Regions from separate parts of the Bacillus tequilensis genome, predicted to be linked through region 2. Evidence: a T-box and tRNA genes for the amino acid it is inferred to sense, from the RefSeq annotation. Region 2 holds a T-box; the other holds one or more tRNA genes.
The links. The T-box of region 2 lies ahead of thrS (threonine--tRNA ligase). A T-box ahead of a tRNA ligase gene usually reads a tRNA of that ligase, here a tRNA-Thr.
Positions count from the first base shown of each region.

Region 1: it encodes a tRNA-Thr, which carries the amino acid that the T-box ahead of thrS (threonine--tRNA ligase) is inferred to sense. The anticodon was not compared.

Region 1 covers NZ_CP048852.1:187,607-196,318, forward strand. The annotation lists gene pbp4b (penicillin binding protein PBP4B) at 1-1,059, opposite strand, end outside; gene G4P54_RS01070 (PTS transporter subunit EIIC) at 1,113-2,474, opposite strand; gene G4P54_RS01075 (MurR/RpiR family transcriptional regulator) at 2,500-3,351, opposite strand; gene murQ (N-acetylmuramic acid 6-phosphate etherase) at 3,368-4,288, opposite strand; gene G4P54_RS01085 (GNAT family N-acetyltransferase) at 4,392-4,880, opposite strand; gene G4P54_RS01090 (2-thiouracil desulfurase family protein) at 4,893-5,348, opposite strand; tRNA gene G4P54_RS01095 (tRNA-Glu) at 5,529-5,603, shown strand; tRNA gene G4P54_RS01100 (tRNA-Val) at 5,607-5,682, shown strand; tRNA gene G4P54_RS01105 (tRNA-Thr) at 5,687-5,759, shown strand; tRNA gene G4P54_RS01110 (tRNA-Tyr) at 5,782-5,866, shown strand; tRNA gene G4P54_RS01115 (tRNA-Gln) at 5,871-5,942, shown strand; gene sigW (RNA polymerase sigma factor SigW) at 6,171-6,734, shown strand; gene rsiW (anti-sigma-W factor RsiW) at 6,748-7,374, shown strand; gene cdaA (diadenylate cyclase CdaA) at 7,535-8,356, shown strand; gene cdaR (CdaA regulatory protein CdaR) at 8,349-8,712, shown strand, end outside.
Region 2 covers NZ_CP048852.1:3,685,467-3,694,178, reverse strand. The annotation lists gene G4P54_RS19445 (HD domain-containing protein) at 1-1,219, shown strand, start outside; gene G4P54_RS19440 (YwgA family protein) at 1,255-1,755, shown strand; gene G4P54_RS19435 (Rrf2 family transcriptional regulator) at 1,870-2,343, shown strand; gene G4P54_RS19430 (MFS transporter) at 2,340-3,749, shown strand; T-box leader at 3,792-4,018, shown strand; T-box leader at 4,051-4,273, shown strand; T-box leader at 4,304-4,526, shown strand; gene thrS (threonine--tRNA ligase) at 4,579-6,495, shown strand; gene G4P54_RS19420 (MarR family transcriptional regulator) at 6,615-7,034, shown strand; gene thmT (2-hydroxymuconate tautomerase) at 7,078-7,266, opposite strand; gene G4P54_RS19410 (site-2 protease family protein) at 7,376-8,035, shown strand; gene G4P54_RS19405 (YwhD family protein) at 8,048-8,566, shown strand; gene G4P54_RS19400 (hypothetical protein) at 8,702-8,712, shown strand, end outside.

The DNA.
Region 1 (8,712 bases), 510 kb from region 2:
GCCAAGAGCAAATGTCTGATCTGTTGCTGAAGGCGCTGTAAACAGGTCAGCTGTTTTTTGATCAAATAAAGAAATGTTTCGGTATGACCCTTTGTTTAACATGACTTGCAGCAGTATGGCCATATCATCTGCATTTGAGAACAACCCGGCATGGCCGGACACACCATCCATTGAGTAAAACGCCTTTTCGTCATGCACTTCTCCTTGCAGCGTATCTGTACGTATGTTAGGGAAATGAATAACGCCGTCCCGTGTATTGCCCATGCGTTCAGTAGCTGCAAACTGCTTTTGTTTAAAGCCTTTTTCCAGTGGATTGTATAAGGTATGCTTCAGTCCCAGCGGCTTGTAGATCTCTTGCTCCGCGTAGACATCAAGCGGTTTACCGGTGACTTTTTCGACAATGCAGCCAAGGAGCATATATCCGATGTCACTGTATACGTGTTTTGTCCCTGTTTGATAATCGAGCGGAACTTTCGTCAAATATTTGATCGTTTTGTCCCGCTCCTGAGAATAGTACTTGCCGGCTTTTTCCGGCGTGTAAAAGTAAAAGCTTGAGGGGAGCCCAGACTGGTGCTGTAGGACATCGATGACACGAATCTTATCTTTTCCTTTCAAAAGGTCTCCGGGCTGATCCTTGAAATCAGGCAAATATGCAGAAACCTTTTCATAGACATCGAGCTTTCCTTGGCTGACTAAGCGCTGTAATGCAAAATTAGTAGCGTACATTTTCGTATTTGAGGCTAAGTCAAACATCGTGCGGGTTTTCATTTTTGCCGGACGGCGCAGCAGTTCTGCTCCTTCGTACTTTTTCCTGTAGCCATATGCTGTTTTTTTTATGATGCGGCCATCCTTCACGACGACAAGAACGGCGCCTGGGAATCCTGCTGCAATATCCCGTTCGATCATCTGATCAACCTTCCTTAATTTCTTTGGCGAGAATTGTGCAATTTCTTCATCTATGGTTGTCGTCTCGATTGTTGTTTGCGCGAAGGTTTCGTTTGGCGTCAATATAGATAGGGTTACAATGGCACAGAACAAGAACAGGGCCTTCGTTTTCACAAGGTTGCTCCTTTCGTGCTTCTATCGGGTTATTATCCCTGAACAGACATAATTTAATCGAACTGAGAAGCCATTTCATCTTTATATCCGAAGGCGTAGGTCAATAAAAAGCCGGCTACAGTAGAAATAAAGAGTCCGATGATATATAGGATGATTTGCGAAGGCAGGACGAGAAAGGAAAGCGGCAGCCCGGAGACCCCGATCGCACTGGTGGCTACTTGAAAATAAGCTTGAAAAGCGCCGCCGATTCCAGCTCCTAAGCATGCTGTTATAAACGGACGGCCGAGCGGCAGCGTGACGCCGAAGATAAGCGGTTCACCGATGCCGAGCAGCCCCGAAGGCAGCCCTCCAGCGATTGCTTTTCTCAAGGTTGTTTTTTTTGTTTTTACAAAAATGGCAAAGGCAGCGCCTACCTGTCCTGCGCCTCCCATCGCCAGAATAGGGAGCAAAGGATCATTGCCGATTGAATTGATCAGTTCCATGTGCACTGGCGTTAAGCCTTGATGCAGTCCGGTTACGACGAGAGGAAGGAAGGCTGCGCCCAGAATAAAGCCGGCAGCGATGCCGCCGATGTCCAAGATGGAGAGAAGGCCTGATGTAATGGCGTCAGAAATGAAGCCGCCTAAAGGCATAAATACGACATACGTGACGATTCCGGTGAGTAACAGTGAAACGGTTGGGGTGACAATGATATCGAGTGATTGAGGAATAAAACGGCGGATAAATTGTTCGGTGTAAGCAATGAATATGGCTGCGAAAAGAACCCCGATCAGACCTCCCCTTCCCGGAAGAAGCTGTTCTCCGAATAAACTGATCTTTGCGATCTCCGGATTTATAATCAAGATCCCTGCCAAAGCTCCAAGGGCGGGTGTCCCGCCAAATTCTTTCGATGCGTTGATGCCGACGAGAATACCGAGATATGTGAACAGCCCTGAGCCGATCACTGTCAGGATAATGGCGATTTGTGATTCTGCTGAGAGCCATTCGGCTTGAATGATGGCTTTTGTAATCCCGGTGATTAAACCGGAAGCCACGAGTGCGGGAATAAGAGGAATAAAGATGCTGGCAACTTTACGTAAGAATAGTTTAAAAGGAGTGGCGTTTTTTCGGTTGATATCGGCTTTCTTTTTTGCCGCTGCTTCTTTGACATCGACAACTTCTTCTGACAGCTTTGAGAAAGCGGCTGTCACATGATTAACGACTCCGGTGCCGAGGATGATTTGTAAGGTTTCAGCTTCGACCACCCCCAATACGCCGTCAAGCTCCCTTAAAGCCTGAGCATCTGCTTTATTTTCATCGTAAATCGTAATACGCAGGCGTGTCATGCAATGCGTATACGAAGAAATATTGGATTTTCCTCCGCATAGCGCAAGGATTTTCTTTGCGAGATGATGGTAGTTGTTTTCTTTGCTCATCAAAACCCCTCCTCTTCAAGCCGTCCTATTTTTTTCTCATAGATTGTATGGCTGCTCTTGTTTTATCAATATAGCCGGTTGTTTCTTCATACTGCTCAGCCGCCATGCCTAAAAACAAAACATCAATCATAAAAAGCTGGGCGAGGCGGGAGGAAGTGGCTGCGCTTCGAATCAAGGCTTCGTTGGAATGTGCCGTGTACAACGGGACATCAGCCAGCGCGGAGACGGATGTCTGACTGAATTGTGTAAGGCTGATCGTTGTGATGCCCTTTTCCTTAGCCATGGTGAGCAGTTCAATCATTTCCTGCGTCTCTCCCGAAAACGAAATGGCGAATACGATGTCATCCTTATCTGCATTTGCGATGAGTGATGCCACAAGATGAGTGTCTGTAAACGCGGTTGCTTGTTTATGAATGCGAAGCCATTTTTGCTGGGCGTCCTTGGCGACAATTCCTGAAGCTCCGACGCCGATAAAATGAACGGTATGAGCTTTGAGAAGCAGAGAAACCGCTCGGTCAAGCTCTTTGTAGTCCATCAGGTCCGAAGTATCCTGGATAGCTTGAATGGCGTTGCCTGCCGCTTTTTCAGAAATGGAGGACAGCGGTTCGTGAGGCGCAATGTCCCGGTAGCCTTGTACAGCAGGCTTTGCCAGATCGCCTGCCACTCTCATTTTTAAATCTTGGAATCCCTTTAATCCGAGTGATTTGCAGAGCCTGATGACGGCGGCGTCACTTGAATTGGCTAAGGTGCTGATTTCACTGACGGTGCTTTCGATTGCTTTGTGGGGATGAGTTAGGATATAATCTGCAAGTTTACGTTCGGATGGAGGTAGCTTATGCTTCATGGATTGGATAATCGCTAAACCGCCTGATGCCATTCTTGGTCTCTCCTTATCATGGATGGTAATTTTCGATTGCTTTATCAATGAAACCGTTTGCTTCATCGAGCAATGTCTTGGCTTGATTCTGATCTGTGCTCGTTTTGAGCATGACGATTGCCGTCTTTACGTGATGATTGGCTTGTTCGAGTGTGTTTCTGGCTGTGTCGTATGAAGCGTTGGTGAGGCTTTGGATGATGCTGATGGCGCGTTCTTTTAGCTTTTTGTTGCTGACGTTGACGTCTACCATCAAGTTTTCGTAAACCTTGCCGATTTTGACCATTACTGTGGTGGAGATCATGTTTAGAATCATTTTATGAGCGGTTGCCGCTTTCATACGTGTTGATCCTGTAATGGCCTCAGGTCCGACGACAACCTCAATGCGGTGATCCGCGTTTTTGCTGATGGCGGAATTTTCATTACAGGTAAGGGCGATGGTGTGTGCTCCGACTTTGCGGGCGTATGTTAGAGCGCCAGCAGCATAAGGTGTGCGGCCGCTTGCTGCAATAGCAATGACGGTGTCGTTTGAAGTGAGTTGTATGTTTTTTAAATCCTTAGCTCCTGCTTCTTCACTGTCTTCAATTCCTTCAGCCGCCTGCAAAAATGCTTTGGGGCCTCCAGCCATGATTCCGATGACCTGATCCGGGCTTACGCTATAAGTGGGAGGACATTCAACAGCATCCATGACACCGAGTCTGCCGCTTGTGCCGGCGCCTGTGTATATGAGGCGCCCTCCATTTTGAAATGAGTCATATGCGCAGTCTACAGCTGTTTTGATATCGGGTAGAACCCGCTGAACGGCGGCAGCGACTTTCTGATCTTCGTCGTTGATCATTTGGAGGATGCCGAATGTGCTTGCTTTGTGGATTTCCGCTGTTTGGCGATTGCGTGATTCCGTTGTAAGATGATGAAGGTTTAATAGTTCTGATTCTGACATGAGGATGCCCCCTGTTCAAAAATGATATATCCCAATATTCAGTATATTCATTTATGTCATGATATTTCAACTATGTTTTTGAATTTTTGAAATTTTATTTCATTCAAGGTGATAAGAAATAATGCAGAATGAGCTGTTCGCCAAGCGGTCCGATTCTTCTCCGCCCTTTATCAAGGAACCCGCATTTCATATAAAGGTGCTTTGCGCGTGTGTTCAAATGATTGACGGCCAAAATGATTTCATCACACCATGGAAAATAACCGCCCACAAAAGCGGGAAGCTGAAGCATTGCTTTTTTTGCATAGCCTTTTTCGTGATGCACAGCGTTTAAAGACAGGGAACTGAGCAGTAAAGCAAATGGATTGTTAGAATAGGGCGCAAGCGTTTCTCTTGATGTGTGTAAAATAAAAAAACCGACTGGCAGATCGTTTTTTAAGATGACAACCGGATACCGGTCCTGTACGCCCAAAGCTTGAGTCAGCACCTCTTTGGGAAGAGCGGTAAAGCGTTTGTCATCATTGTTTAGCGTGAATGATTGAAGCTCCGGCAAGTGTTCAGGCTTATAGAAGGATAAAGAAATGTCTGAAGTCATGTGGCGGCCTCCTTACAATATATCGTCTAGCTGGTTTTCTGAAATGACACGGTAGCCCGCTTGTTTTAACAGTGCTGCGGTTACTCCGCTGCCGGTGATTTTTTTGCCAGAAAACGTGCCGTTATAAATAAATCCGCTTCCGCACGATGGACTGTTTTCTTTTAAGATGATGGCAGAGGCGCTGATTTCTTTTGCGTAAGCTAACGTTTTAGCGGCACCTTTCATATATAGTTCTGTGACATCTTCCCCAGAAGCTGTCACGATTTTCGCGTTGCCATTGAGAACATCCTCACCGGTGCCTCCGATGATTTCTGCAGGCTCACGGGGAGTTGAGAAGCCGCCGAGAAGCTCAGGGCAAGCCATGACCGCTTTATTTTCATCGACGAGTTTTCTGATTTTCGCTGACGCGGCGTGAGAGCCGTTATATCTGCATTCAATGCCTCCAAGACAAGAACTGACTAGAATCATAATGGTTTCTCCTCTCTTACTTTGCTTGTCTCTATCATAAAATAAATGACTAATGGCAGGAGGCTTTTTCAGTTAAAAAAGGAGTTAAAAAGTTTGAAAATAAAAAATTTAATTTTCCCCTTTACAAAGGGGGGATAACCTGTATATAATAACTTTTGTCAGCTCGACGAGAACACAAACGGCCCGTTGGTCAAGCGGTTAAGACACCGCCCTTTCACGGCGGTAACACGGGTTCGAATCCCGTACGGGTCACCATTTGGAGGATTAGCTCAGCTGGGAGAGCATCTGCCTTACAAGCAGAGGGTCGGCGGTTCGAGCCCGTCATCCTCCACCATCTTGCCGGTGTAGCTCAATTGGTAGAGCAACTGACTTGTAATCAGTAGGTTGGGGGTTCAAGTCCTCTTGCCGGCACTGTGTTTCTTACTATTAATATGGAGGGGTAGCGAAGTGGCTAAACGCGGCGGACTGTAAATCCGCTCCCTCAGGGTTCGGCAGTTCGAATCTGCCCCCCTCCACCATTATTGGGCTATAGCCAAGCGGTAAGGCAACGGACTTTGACTCCGTCATGCGTTGGTTCGAATCCAGCTAGCCCAGTCACAGACACCTTTGACCAAAAGGTGTCTTTTTTCTTTTTTTAAATCATTTCAACTTCTAACTGTTCAGTCTGTATAATAATTTTAAAAATATGTTAAGGTAGTTTATTCACGAATTACCATCTACACCCTGCCAAAAATTTGATAAACTTATTCTATAAAAAAGTTGAAACCTTTTGAAACGAAGCTCGTATACATACAGACCGGTGAAGGCAGAGGTTAGATAAATATGGAAATGATGATTAAAAAGAGAATTAAGCAAGTCAAAAAAGGCGATCAAAATGCATTTGCAGACATCGTAGATATTTACAAAGATAAAATTTATCAGCTTTGCTACCGTATGCTTGGCAATGTGCATGAGGCGGAGGATATTGCACAGGAGGCTTTCATCAGAGCGTACGTTAATATCGACAGTTTTGATATTAACCGGAAATTTTCAACTTGGCTTTACCGAATTGCCACCAATTTGACCATTGACCGCATTCGCAAAAAGAAGCCAGATTATTACCTCGATGCAGTGGTGGCTGGTACGGAAGGCTTGACGATGTATTCGCAAATCGCCGCAGACGGAGTTTTGCCTGAGGATGCAGTTGTGTCGCTGGAGCTCTCACACACGATTCAGCAGAAAATTTTAAAGCTTCCTGACAAATACAGAACCGTCATCGTATTAAAGTATATTGACGAACTCTCATTAATTGAAATCGGCGAGATTCTGAATATTCCTGTTGGGACTGTAAAAACGCGGATTCACAGAGGCAGAGAGGCTCTCAGAAAACAATTAAGGGATCTTTAAGTGGGGTGATGAAATGAGCTGTCCTGAACAAATTGTGCAGCTTATGCATATGCATCTTGATGGAGATATCCTTCCAAAAGATGAACACGAATTAAAGGAACATCTTGAGACATGCGAGAAATGCAAAAAGCATTTTTATGAGATGGAAAAATCCATAGCGCTCGTCCGGAGCACATCGCATGTTGAAGCCCCCGCAAATTTTACCGCTAACGTCATGGCAAAATTGCCTAAGGAGAAGAAAAGAGCTTCTGTGAAAAGATGGTTCAGATCCCATCCCGTTATCGCAGCTGCTGCGGTATTCATCATTTTGATGGGCGGAGGTTTTTTTAACAGCTGGCATAATGACCACAATTTCAGCGTGTCCAAGCAGCCGAATCTAGTGGTGCATAACAGCACTGTGATCGTGCCTGAGGGTGAGACGGTCAAAGGTGATGTGACTGTCAAAAACGGCAAGCTGATCATTAAAGGAAAAATAGACGGGGATGTAACTGTCGTAAACGGCGAAAAGTATATGGCCTCTGCTGGACAAGTCACCGGTCAGATTGAAGAAATCAATCAATTATTCGACTGGACATGGTACAAGATGAAGTCTGCGGGGAAAAGCATATTCCATGCATTAGATCCAAACGGAAAAGAGTAAAGCGTATCAGCCGCTTTGCTCTTTTTTTGCGGGCTGAAAGGGTGGGCACATTTCACTTGCCAAATCGAAATGTGGTATAATGGGCTCGCTATGTAAAGTACATATGCGTAACACGTAAAACACAAAATACGAAATGACTGAATTCGTGGAGGACGAGGAAATGGCTTTTGAGGATATCCCTTTTTTGCAGTACCTCGGCAATGCCGTTGATATTCTCCTTGTTTGGTATGTGATATATAAATTGATTATGGTGATACGCGGCACGAAAGCGGTCCAGCTGTTAAAAGGAATTGTTGTGATCGTGCTTGTCCGTATGGCCAGCCAATACTTGGGTCTCAGCACACTTCAATGGCTGATGGACCAAGCGATAACATGGGGATTTTTAGCAATTATTATTATTTTTCAGCCTGAGCTGAGAAGAGCGCTTGAACAGCTCGGCCGCGGCCGCTTTTTTTCAAGGAGCGGTACGCCTGTCGAAGAAGCGCAGCAGAAAACCATTGAGGCCATCACAAAAGCGATCAATTATATGGCGAAACGCCGTATAGGCGCTCTGCTGACCATTGAGCGGGATACTGGAATGGGGGATTATATTGAGACCGGCATACCATTGAATGCCAAAGTCAGCTCTGAGCTGCTGATCAATATTTTTATTCCGAATACCCCGCTTCATGACGGTGCGGTGATCATGAAGAATAATGAAATTGCCGCGGCCGCCTGTTATCTGCCGCTTTCTGAAAGCCCGTTTATTTCGAAAGAACTGGGTACGCGGCACAGAGCGGCTGTCGGCATCAGTGAAGTAACAGACAGCTTGACGATTATTGTGTCTGAAGAGACCGGCGGCGTCAGTGTGGCGAAGAACGGCGACCTTCACAGAGAGCTGACTGAAGAAGCGCTGAAAGAAATGCTTGAAGCCGAGTTTAAGAAAAACACCAGAGACACTTCTTCTAACCGCTGGTATTGGAGGGGCAAGAAAAATGGATAAATTCTTAAACAACCGCTGGGCTGTGAAAATTATCGCTCTGCTTTTCGCACTCTTGCTTTATGTGGCGGTTAACAGCAATCAAGCACCGACTCCGAAAAAACCGGGTGAATCTTTCTTTCCGACATCAACAACAGATGAGGCAACACTGACTGATATTCCGGTCAAAGCGTATTATGATGATGAAAATTATGTCGTGACGGGTGTGCCGCAAACGGTTAATGTCACGATAAAAGGTTCGACAAGCGCCGTGAAAAAGGCTAGGCAGACAAAGAACTTTGAAATATATGCCGATATGGAACATTTGAAAACCGGCACACATAAGGTCGAGCTTAAGGCCAAAAACGTGTCGGATGGGC
Region 2 (8,712 bases):
GATATGGGATTTGATCGGAACCCGCGAATTTCAGCGCCTCCGCAGAATTAAGCAGCTCGGCACGACGTATTTGACGTTCCATGGCGCCGAGCACAGCCGGTTCAACCATTCTCTCGGTGTCTATGAAATTGTCAGGAGAATGGTTGATGATGTCTTTAAAGGTCGCCCTGAATGGGATGACAGCGAGCGCGAACTCTGTTTGGCCGCGGCGCTGCTTCATGATCTTGGGCACGGGCCGTTCTCGCATTCATTTGAAAAAGTCTTTCACCTTGACCACGAAGATTTTACAAGAGATATCATCTTGGGAGACACAGAGGTCAATCAGGTGCTCAGAAAAGTGAGCCCCGGTTTCCCGCAGGATGTTGCTGAAGTTATTGCCAAAACATATAAAAACAAGCAAGTGGTCAGCCTGATCTCGAGTCAGATAGACGCAGACCGCATGGATTACCTGCAGCGCGACGCTTATTATACGGGCGTCAGCTACGGCCATTTTGATATGGAGCGGATTCTTCGGGTGATGCGCCCGCGCGAGGATCAGATCGTCATTAAAGAAAGCGGGATGCACGCTGTCGAAGACTATATCATGAGCCGCTACCAAATGTACTGGCAGGTATATTTCCATCCTGTGACAAGAAGCGCGGAGGTTATTTTAACGAAGATTCTTCACAGGGCAAAACAGTTGCACGATGAAGGCTATATCTTCACTCACGCTCCGGTTCATTTCTATTCTATTTTTGAAGGGAAATTGACACTGGAGGATTATGTAAAGCTGGATGAATCTATTATTTTGTATTACTTCCAGGCCTGGGAGGATGAAGAAGACGCGATTTTATCCGATTTGTGCCGCAGATTCATTAACCGCCAGCTGTTCCAATACGTTGAATTCAATCCGAACGAAGAAATGGCGGCATATTTTGAGCTGACTTCATTGTTCAAAGAAGTGGGAATCGATCCGAATTATTATTTGGTCGTCGATTCTTCTTCAGATCTGCCATACGATTTTTACCGTCCGGGAGAGGAAGAGGAGCGTCTGCCGATCCATCTCTTGACGCAAACCGGCCAAATTAAAGAGCTGTCCAGACAGTCGGCTATTGTGGAATCAATCTCCGGAAAGCGGCGGACTGACCACAAGCTGTACTATCCGAAGGACCTGATTTGTGACAGCTCTGAACATCCGGCAGCGAAAATGAAAATCCGGCAGCTGCTGGGACTGACATAGAAATTGGAAAGAAGGAAAAAGGAGATGTCGGGAATTTGTTGAAAGAACATGCAAAACTGATGAAGGTGTTCTCGGATTCTGGAGAAATCATTGGACGGAAAAAGCTGCAGAAAATGATTTATATCGCGAAAAAAATGCAGTTTCCTTTCTATGAGAAATATGATTTTCACTTTTACGGACCGTATTCAGAGGAACTGACGCTCCAGATTGAAGAGCTGTGCAACCTTGGATTTCTGCATGAGGTGAAGGAAAAAAAGGGCGGCTACTTTCAATATCGTTACTCGCTGACTGAGACAGGCTCTGCGTTTTTAGACCATGCTGATCTGGATATGCCGGATATGAAAGGCTATATCGACAGTGTTAACAGCCGTTCATCGCGGTTTTTAGAGCTGGTTTCCACGATCCTTTATTTTGACGGACTTGAGGCCGAGGAAAAGAAGGAAAAAGTCTTTACCATCAAAAGCAAGCAAAAATATACAAATGAAGAATATGACGAAGCGCTTCGATACATAGAGGAACTGAAGCAGTTTTGTTAATAACCCTAGTAAGCAAAAGAAATGAACCGTTTCTTTTGCTTTTTTTATTGACAAAAGCTGATAAGAGATCTATTGTGGATAATAGTTATCTATAATAAATCAGGAGTGAATAGGATGAAAATGAAATCAGGGATGGAGCAGGCGGTTTCTGTGCTGCTGTTATTGTCACGGCTGCCCGTACAGTCTTCTTTAACGTCAGAGGCAATCAGCCAGCGGTTGCGCGTGTCTCCTTCTTATTTGAAGAAGCTGATGAGGACGTTGGTTCAGGCTGGTTTGGCAGAATCTATACCGGGGACGAAGGGCGGCTTTACCCTTACGAAGCCTTTGACAGACATTACGCTCTATGATGTTTATCAGGCGGTCGAAGGCAGAGGTTCGATGTATCAGGGGAAAGGCCTGCTGCAATCCGTATTCGAAGGAGAAAGCAGCTGTGTGCTGGAGACAGTCATGGGGGAAATCGAGGATAAATGGGCCAATCTCATGAGAGAAGAATCCTTGCAGCATGTCATGGACAGAGTCGGGGAATTGTACGATCTTGAAAAAATAGATGATTGGGTAAACGAGCAAATGAAAGGGCAATTGCAATGAAAAACAGCGGATCTTTACAAAAATCAGATTCATCACCAGGCATATCCGTACTGATCGTGCTCGCTCTTGGTTTTCTTATGGCTACTCTTGATGTAACCGTTGTGAATGTGGCGATGGCTGATATGAAAAGCGCTCTTTCGATGTCAATTTCAGGTGTGACGTGGGTGGTGGACGGTTACATCCTTACGTTTGCGTCGCTTCTGCTGGCAGGCGGAGCCTTGGCAGACCGTTTCGGCTCAAAGGCAGTATATATGCTGGGCTTGGCCGTTTTTGTCCTGGCCTCCTGTCTATGCGCCGCATCCATTAACGGCCAGATGCTAATTACCGGACGTCTCATGCAGGGAATTGGCGCGGCTTTGTTTATGCCAAGCTCACTCAGCCTTTTGGCGGCCTCTTACCCAGATGAACGGGTGCGGGCGCGAATGTTTGGACTGTGGGCCGCGCTTGTTTCCGCCGCTTCAGGCCTTGGACCCTTTATCGGCGGTGTGCTGGTACAGGTTGCAGGCTGGCAAAGTATTTTTCTGCTCAACGTGCCGTTAGGGGCTGCTGCACTCATTTCAGCTTATCGAATCCTCGACTGCGTGCCGGGAAAAAACAGCCGCGTAAATATGACAGGTCATCTGCTCGGAGTGGCGGCTCTCGGGTTTCTTTCCTTTGCCTTGATACAGGGACCTGCTGCGGGATGGCGCTCGCCTGTGATTCTTGGTGCATTCGCGGCGGCGGTTTTGGCATTTGTACTGTTTTTGCTGCGGGAAATTTCTGGGGAAACATCGATTCTGCCGGCGTCCTTATATAAAAACGGGCGATTCTCAGCTGCTCAATTCGTCGGGTTTTTGCTGAATTTTGCCCTTTTCGGCGGCATGTTTATGCTGAGCCTTTTTTTGCAGGAAGCAAGAGGCGCAAGCTCCTTTATGGCCGGTGTTGAGCTGCTGCCAATGATGGCGGTCTTTGTAATTGGCAATCTGCTGTTTGCCCGTCTGGCCAATCGATTTGAGGCCGGACAGCTTATGTTTGTGTCAATGGCGGTCAGCTGTATCATTGCATTGCTATTGTTTGTGCTTGTTTCTCCTGATTTTCCTTATTGGCAGCTGGCGGTCTTGATGTCTGTTATGAACCTTGGCACCGGCATAACAGTTCCTGCCATGACAACTGTCATCATGCAGGCTGCCGGACAAAAGCATGCGAATATCGCCGGCGCGGCCTTGAATGCCAACAGGCAAATCGGAGCCTTGGTCGGTGTAGCGGTTTCCGGGGTGATCATTCATCTGTCCGCCACTTGGTACGCCGGCGCAGGATTTACATTTTTGATGATGGGAGCGGCGTACAGCCTTGCCGCACTGCTTGTATGGCTGTTTTTGGCTGCCCATAACGGGACTGGCGCGCCAGAAAAAAATATAAATCACTGATTGCGCTTTGTGGGAATATATAGTAAGATATAAAAAATTATTGAACAGGCACTGATAAGGACACGAGATGCTTTTTACGGTTTCCAGAGAGGGAAGAACAGCTGAGATCTTCCTAACGCAGGGAAAGCAGCTTACCGCCTTTGAGCCGTATCGGGGAACTAAAGTATCTGATACCGTCATGCTGCGTTACAGCACCTTAAAGCCGACATACATAGCGTTTGTCGGGAATTTGGGTGGAACCACGGATGATAAACACATTCGTCCCTTTTAGAGGGATGGATGTGTTTTTTTTATGAATTGAATACATGCGAAGAAAAGGACATGAATGATCGTTACGGTTTTCAGAGAGGGAAGAAAAGGTGAGAGCTTCCCAGCTTAGGATGATTGTTTACCGCCTTGGAGCAGCATTGGGGAACTGAAGTATCCAATGCCGTCTATGCTGCGTTACAGCACCAAGCCGACATACATGGCGTTTGTCGGGAATTTGGGTGGAACCACGGGTAAATGACACACTCGTCCCTTTTAGAGGGATGGGTGTGTTTTTTTATATTTGAATACATGCGAAGAAAAGGACATGAATGATCGTTACGGTTTTCAGAGAGGGAAGAAAAGGTGAGAGCTTCCCAGCTTAGGATGGTCGTTTACCGCCTTGGAGCAGCATTGGGGAACTAAAGTATCCAATGCCGTCTATGCTGCGTTACAGCACCAAGCCGACATACATAGTGTTTGTCGGGAATTTGGGTGGAACCACGGGTAAATGACACACTCGTCCCTTTCAGCGGGACGGGTGTGTTTTTTTATATAAACAATTACGAAGGAGTGTTTAAAAATGAGTAAACATGTACACATTCAGCTTCCGGATGGACAGATCAAAGAATTTCGGAAAGGCGTCACAATCAAGGAAGCGGCTGGTGCTATCAGTTCCAGCCTGGAAAGGAAGGCGGCCGCGGGACGGGTCAACGGCAGGCTCGTTGATCTCAGCTTCAGGCTGGAGGAGGATGCCGAGCTTTCGATTGTCACACTTGATTCACAAGAAGGCTTACAGGTGCTTCGCCACACAACGGCGCACGTGCTGGCTCAAGCGGTGAAACGGCTTTACGGCGAAGTGTCATTGGGGGTGGGGCCTGTGATAGAAGACGGCTTCTACTATGACATGAAGCTGGAGCAAAGCTTGACATCAGGAGACTTAGAGGCCATCGAAAAAGAAATGAAGAACATTATAGCTGAGAATCTGGAAATCAAGCGAATTGAGGTTTCCTACGAAGAGGCAAAAGAGCTGTTTGCTGAAAATGGCGAGCCGTTTAAGCTGGAGATTTTGAACGATATTCCGCGCGGGGAGGATCTCACGCTGTACCAGCAGGGAGAATTCGTTGACCTGTGCCGCGGGCCGCATCTTCCTTCTACAGGAATGATCAAGGCCTTCAAACTGACAAGAGTATCAGGCGCGTATTGGCGCGGAAACAGCGAAAATGAAGTCCTCCAGCGGGTGTACGGGGCGGCGTTTCAAAAGAAAAAAGATCTCGATGCGCACCTGCATATGCTGGAAGAAGCGGCAAAACGAGACCATCGCAAGCTGGGCAAACAATTAGAGCTGTTTATGTTTTCTGAGGAAGCGCCGGGGATGCCGTTTTATTTGCCGAAAGGCCAGATTGTCCGCAATGAGCTGGAACGCTTCTCGCGCGAGCTGCAAACAAAGGCCGGCTACGATGAGGTGCGTACGCCGTTTATGATGAATCAGCGGTTATGGGAGCAGTCAGGGCACTGGGATCATTATCGCGACAATATGTACTTTTCAGAAGTGGATGATGCAAGATTCGCAATGAAGCCGATGAATTGTCCCGGCCATATGCTCATCTTTAAAAACAGTCTGTATTCTTATCGGGATCTGCCGATTCGGATGGCGGAGTTCGGCCAGGTGCATCGCCACGAATACAGCGGCGCTTTAAACGGAATGCTTCGCGTACGGACATTCTGCCAGGATGACGCCCATATCTTCGTTCGGGAGGAACAGATTGAGAGTGAGATTAAAGAAGCGATTCGGCTGATTGATGAGGTATATCGTACATTCAACTTCGACTATTCAGTTGAGCTTTCGACTCGTCCGGAGGACTCATTAGGCGATGACAGCCTTTGGGAAGCGTCGGAACGTTCCTTGGCACACGTTCTTGAGGAGCTTGGCCTGCCTTTTGAGGTGAATGAAGGTGATGGAGCGTTTTACGGGCCGAAAATTGATTTTCACATAAAAGATGCCTTGAAACGGAGCCATCAATGCGCGACAATTCAGCTTGATTTTCAAATGCCGGAAAAATTTGATTTAACATATATCAATGAACTCAATGAAAAGGTCCGTCCCGTCGTCATCCACAGAGCGGTTTTCGGCTCAATCGATCGTTTCTTCGGCATTTTGATCGAGCATTTCGGCGGGGCTTTCCCAGCCTGGCTCGCACCGGTTCAGGTTCAAGTCATACCGGTTTCACACGTTCATTTGGACTATTGCAGAAAGGTGCAGGCAGAGTTGAAACAGCTGGGGATAAGAGCAGGCGTTGATGAGCGCAATGAGAAGCTCGGCTATAAAATCAGAGAGTCGCAGGTGCAGAAAATCCCGTACGTGCTGGTGCTTGGAGATCATGAAGAGCAGGAGGGTGCGGTAAACGTCCGGCAATTCGGAAATCAGCAGAGTGAACACGTTCCTTTCCAGATTTTTAAAGATCAACTTGTCAAACAGGTGAAAAATCGAAGTATCTAGGAGAAAAGCGGTGAATTCTCATTTTGCTTTTTTGACTTTCCCTATACGTAATCAGTAAAATAATAAGTAAATCATATCGTTCGTATGTTATGAATGCATCTCGAAATGGGGAAATTGACATGGACCATGACAAACTGGAAGCAAATTTGCTGGATCACGCACTTACAAAATATTTGAAAAGCACGAAGCAATTAGATGAAGCCACCGTTCCGAAACACGTGAATAATGTAAGAGGATTTATTCTGCGGATCATATACAGACATGGGAGCTGCACGATTAAGGATATTCTGAAGGAGGTCACACTGTCTCCCTCAGCCACAACCACCGCTCTGAATCATTTAGAGCAGGAGGGATTTATTGAGAGATCCAGAAATAACAATGACCGCCGCACTGTATGGATTACGCTTTCTGATTCGGGCCGGGGAGTGGCTGAGCAAATGATCGAAAACCGCCAGCAGCTGATTGACGGCATGTTTGAGCAGTTGACATCCGAAGAGAAAAAATCGTTATTAACGATTTTTAAGAAGCTGACCCAATAGAGATTGAAAAAGCCGGTGCGCGAAGCGCCGGCTTTATGAGAGATTATTCCATGTCGCTCAGGCGCTTGCCTGCGACGGCATAATGGTCTTTTCTCATTTCTTCTATAAATACAACAATTTTTTCTTCAGAAGCACCGGTTGTTTCCTTTACGGCTTCTGTTACTTTCTCGACCAGATTGCGTTTTTGCTCGTCTGTACGGCCTTCCAGCATTTTGACGGTTACGTATGGCATGGGTGCTGAATCCTCCTTTATCTCGTTTCCTCTCTTTAGAAAAAGAGGCTTCTTATAGTATACTGAATAAAGTAAATTCTTGCATTTTTAGAAAGAGGGATCATCTCACTTGGACAGTTTTTTATATTACCCATTATCTTTAATGCCATATCTCGTCATCACGTTAATTGTGTCGTTCACGATACACGAGCTTGCCCATGCTTATGTCGCATACAAATTCGGTGACGATACGGCCAAAAAACAAGGAAGGCTGACGCTGAATCCCATTAAACACCTAGATCCGTTCGGAACCATTTTGATTCTGGTGGCAGGCTTCGGATGGGCGCGTCCGATTCCTGTGAATCGCCGCTTCTTTAAGAAACCGCGGCTTGCCGGCGTGCTCGTATCCATCGCCGGGCCTGTCAGTAACCTGATTCTTGCGTTTATCGGTTTCTTTTTGTTAGTGTTGATGCATGCATACGGAATGGAGATGCTTGCGGCGTTCAGCACGGGGCTGGATCAGTTTTTTTCCATTTGGATACAGCTGAATCTTGTCTTGTTTTTATTTAATCTGCTGCCGCTTCCTCCGCTCGATGGTTATCGGATTATTGAAGATCTCGTTCCGCCGGGAGTGCGTGCCAAGATGACGCAGGCGGAGAGCTACGGCATTATCGTCTTTTTGGTTTTGTTTGTGACACCGCTCGGATCTTATGTGCTTTGGCCGATGCTCAATGCTGGAAGAGATCAGATTTTAAAGCTGTTTTCAGCGATATTTCAACCGCTTTTGTAGGAGGTAGAACTTATGGAAGAAAAAAAGAAAAAATCAATCGGGTTTAATATTATCAAAAGTGATCCGACAGACGGACACGGCGGTTTCGGCGTAGGGGCGCTCAGCCTCGATAATATTTCTCCTGTATTCGTCGATGTAGAGGAAAAAGAAGCGTTCGTTGACATCGGCGCCATGCACGCCCGCAGCACCGTTGAAAAAGGAATTAAATTTCTGCCGAATAAAGAGGAAGTTCCGAACGGAAAACCATACTGGCTTGTGTGGGTAACGATTGACAGAAGAGAAGAGGGGCCTTATTACGCTGGTGTGACAGCCTGTGAAATGACGGTCGACAGAAGCATCAGAAGAGGCTACAAATCGCTGCCTGAGCATGTGAATCTGATGGATAAATCCATGAAGCGGAACATTATCATCGATAAAATGGACGACAGCTCGAAGCGTGTGCTCGGCGAGTTTTTGAAAAAACATGATCAGGGCCTATGGGACCGTTCCTCAGATGAATTAAAAGCAGGCCTGCTTCCAGAAGACAATTGATTTGTGAATTTTCTGTGAACTTTTAGAATATTTGAACTATTTTTCGCGCACTTTGAGTAAACTGGTGATACAGAAATAGGACATGGAAAATCCCGAGCCGAAACAAGACTCGGGGTTTTTCATTTTTAGGGGGATATGATGTACGA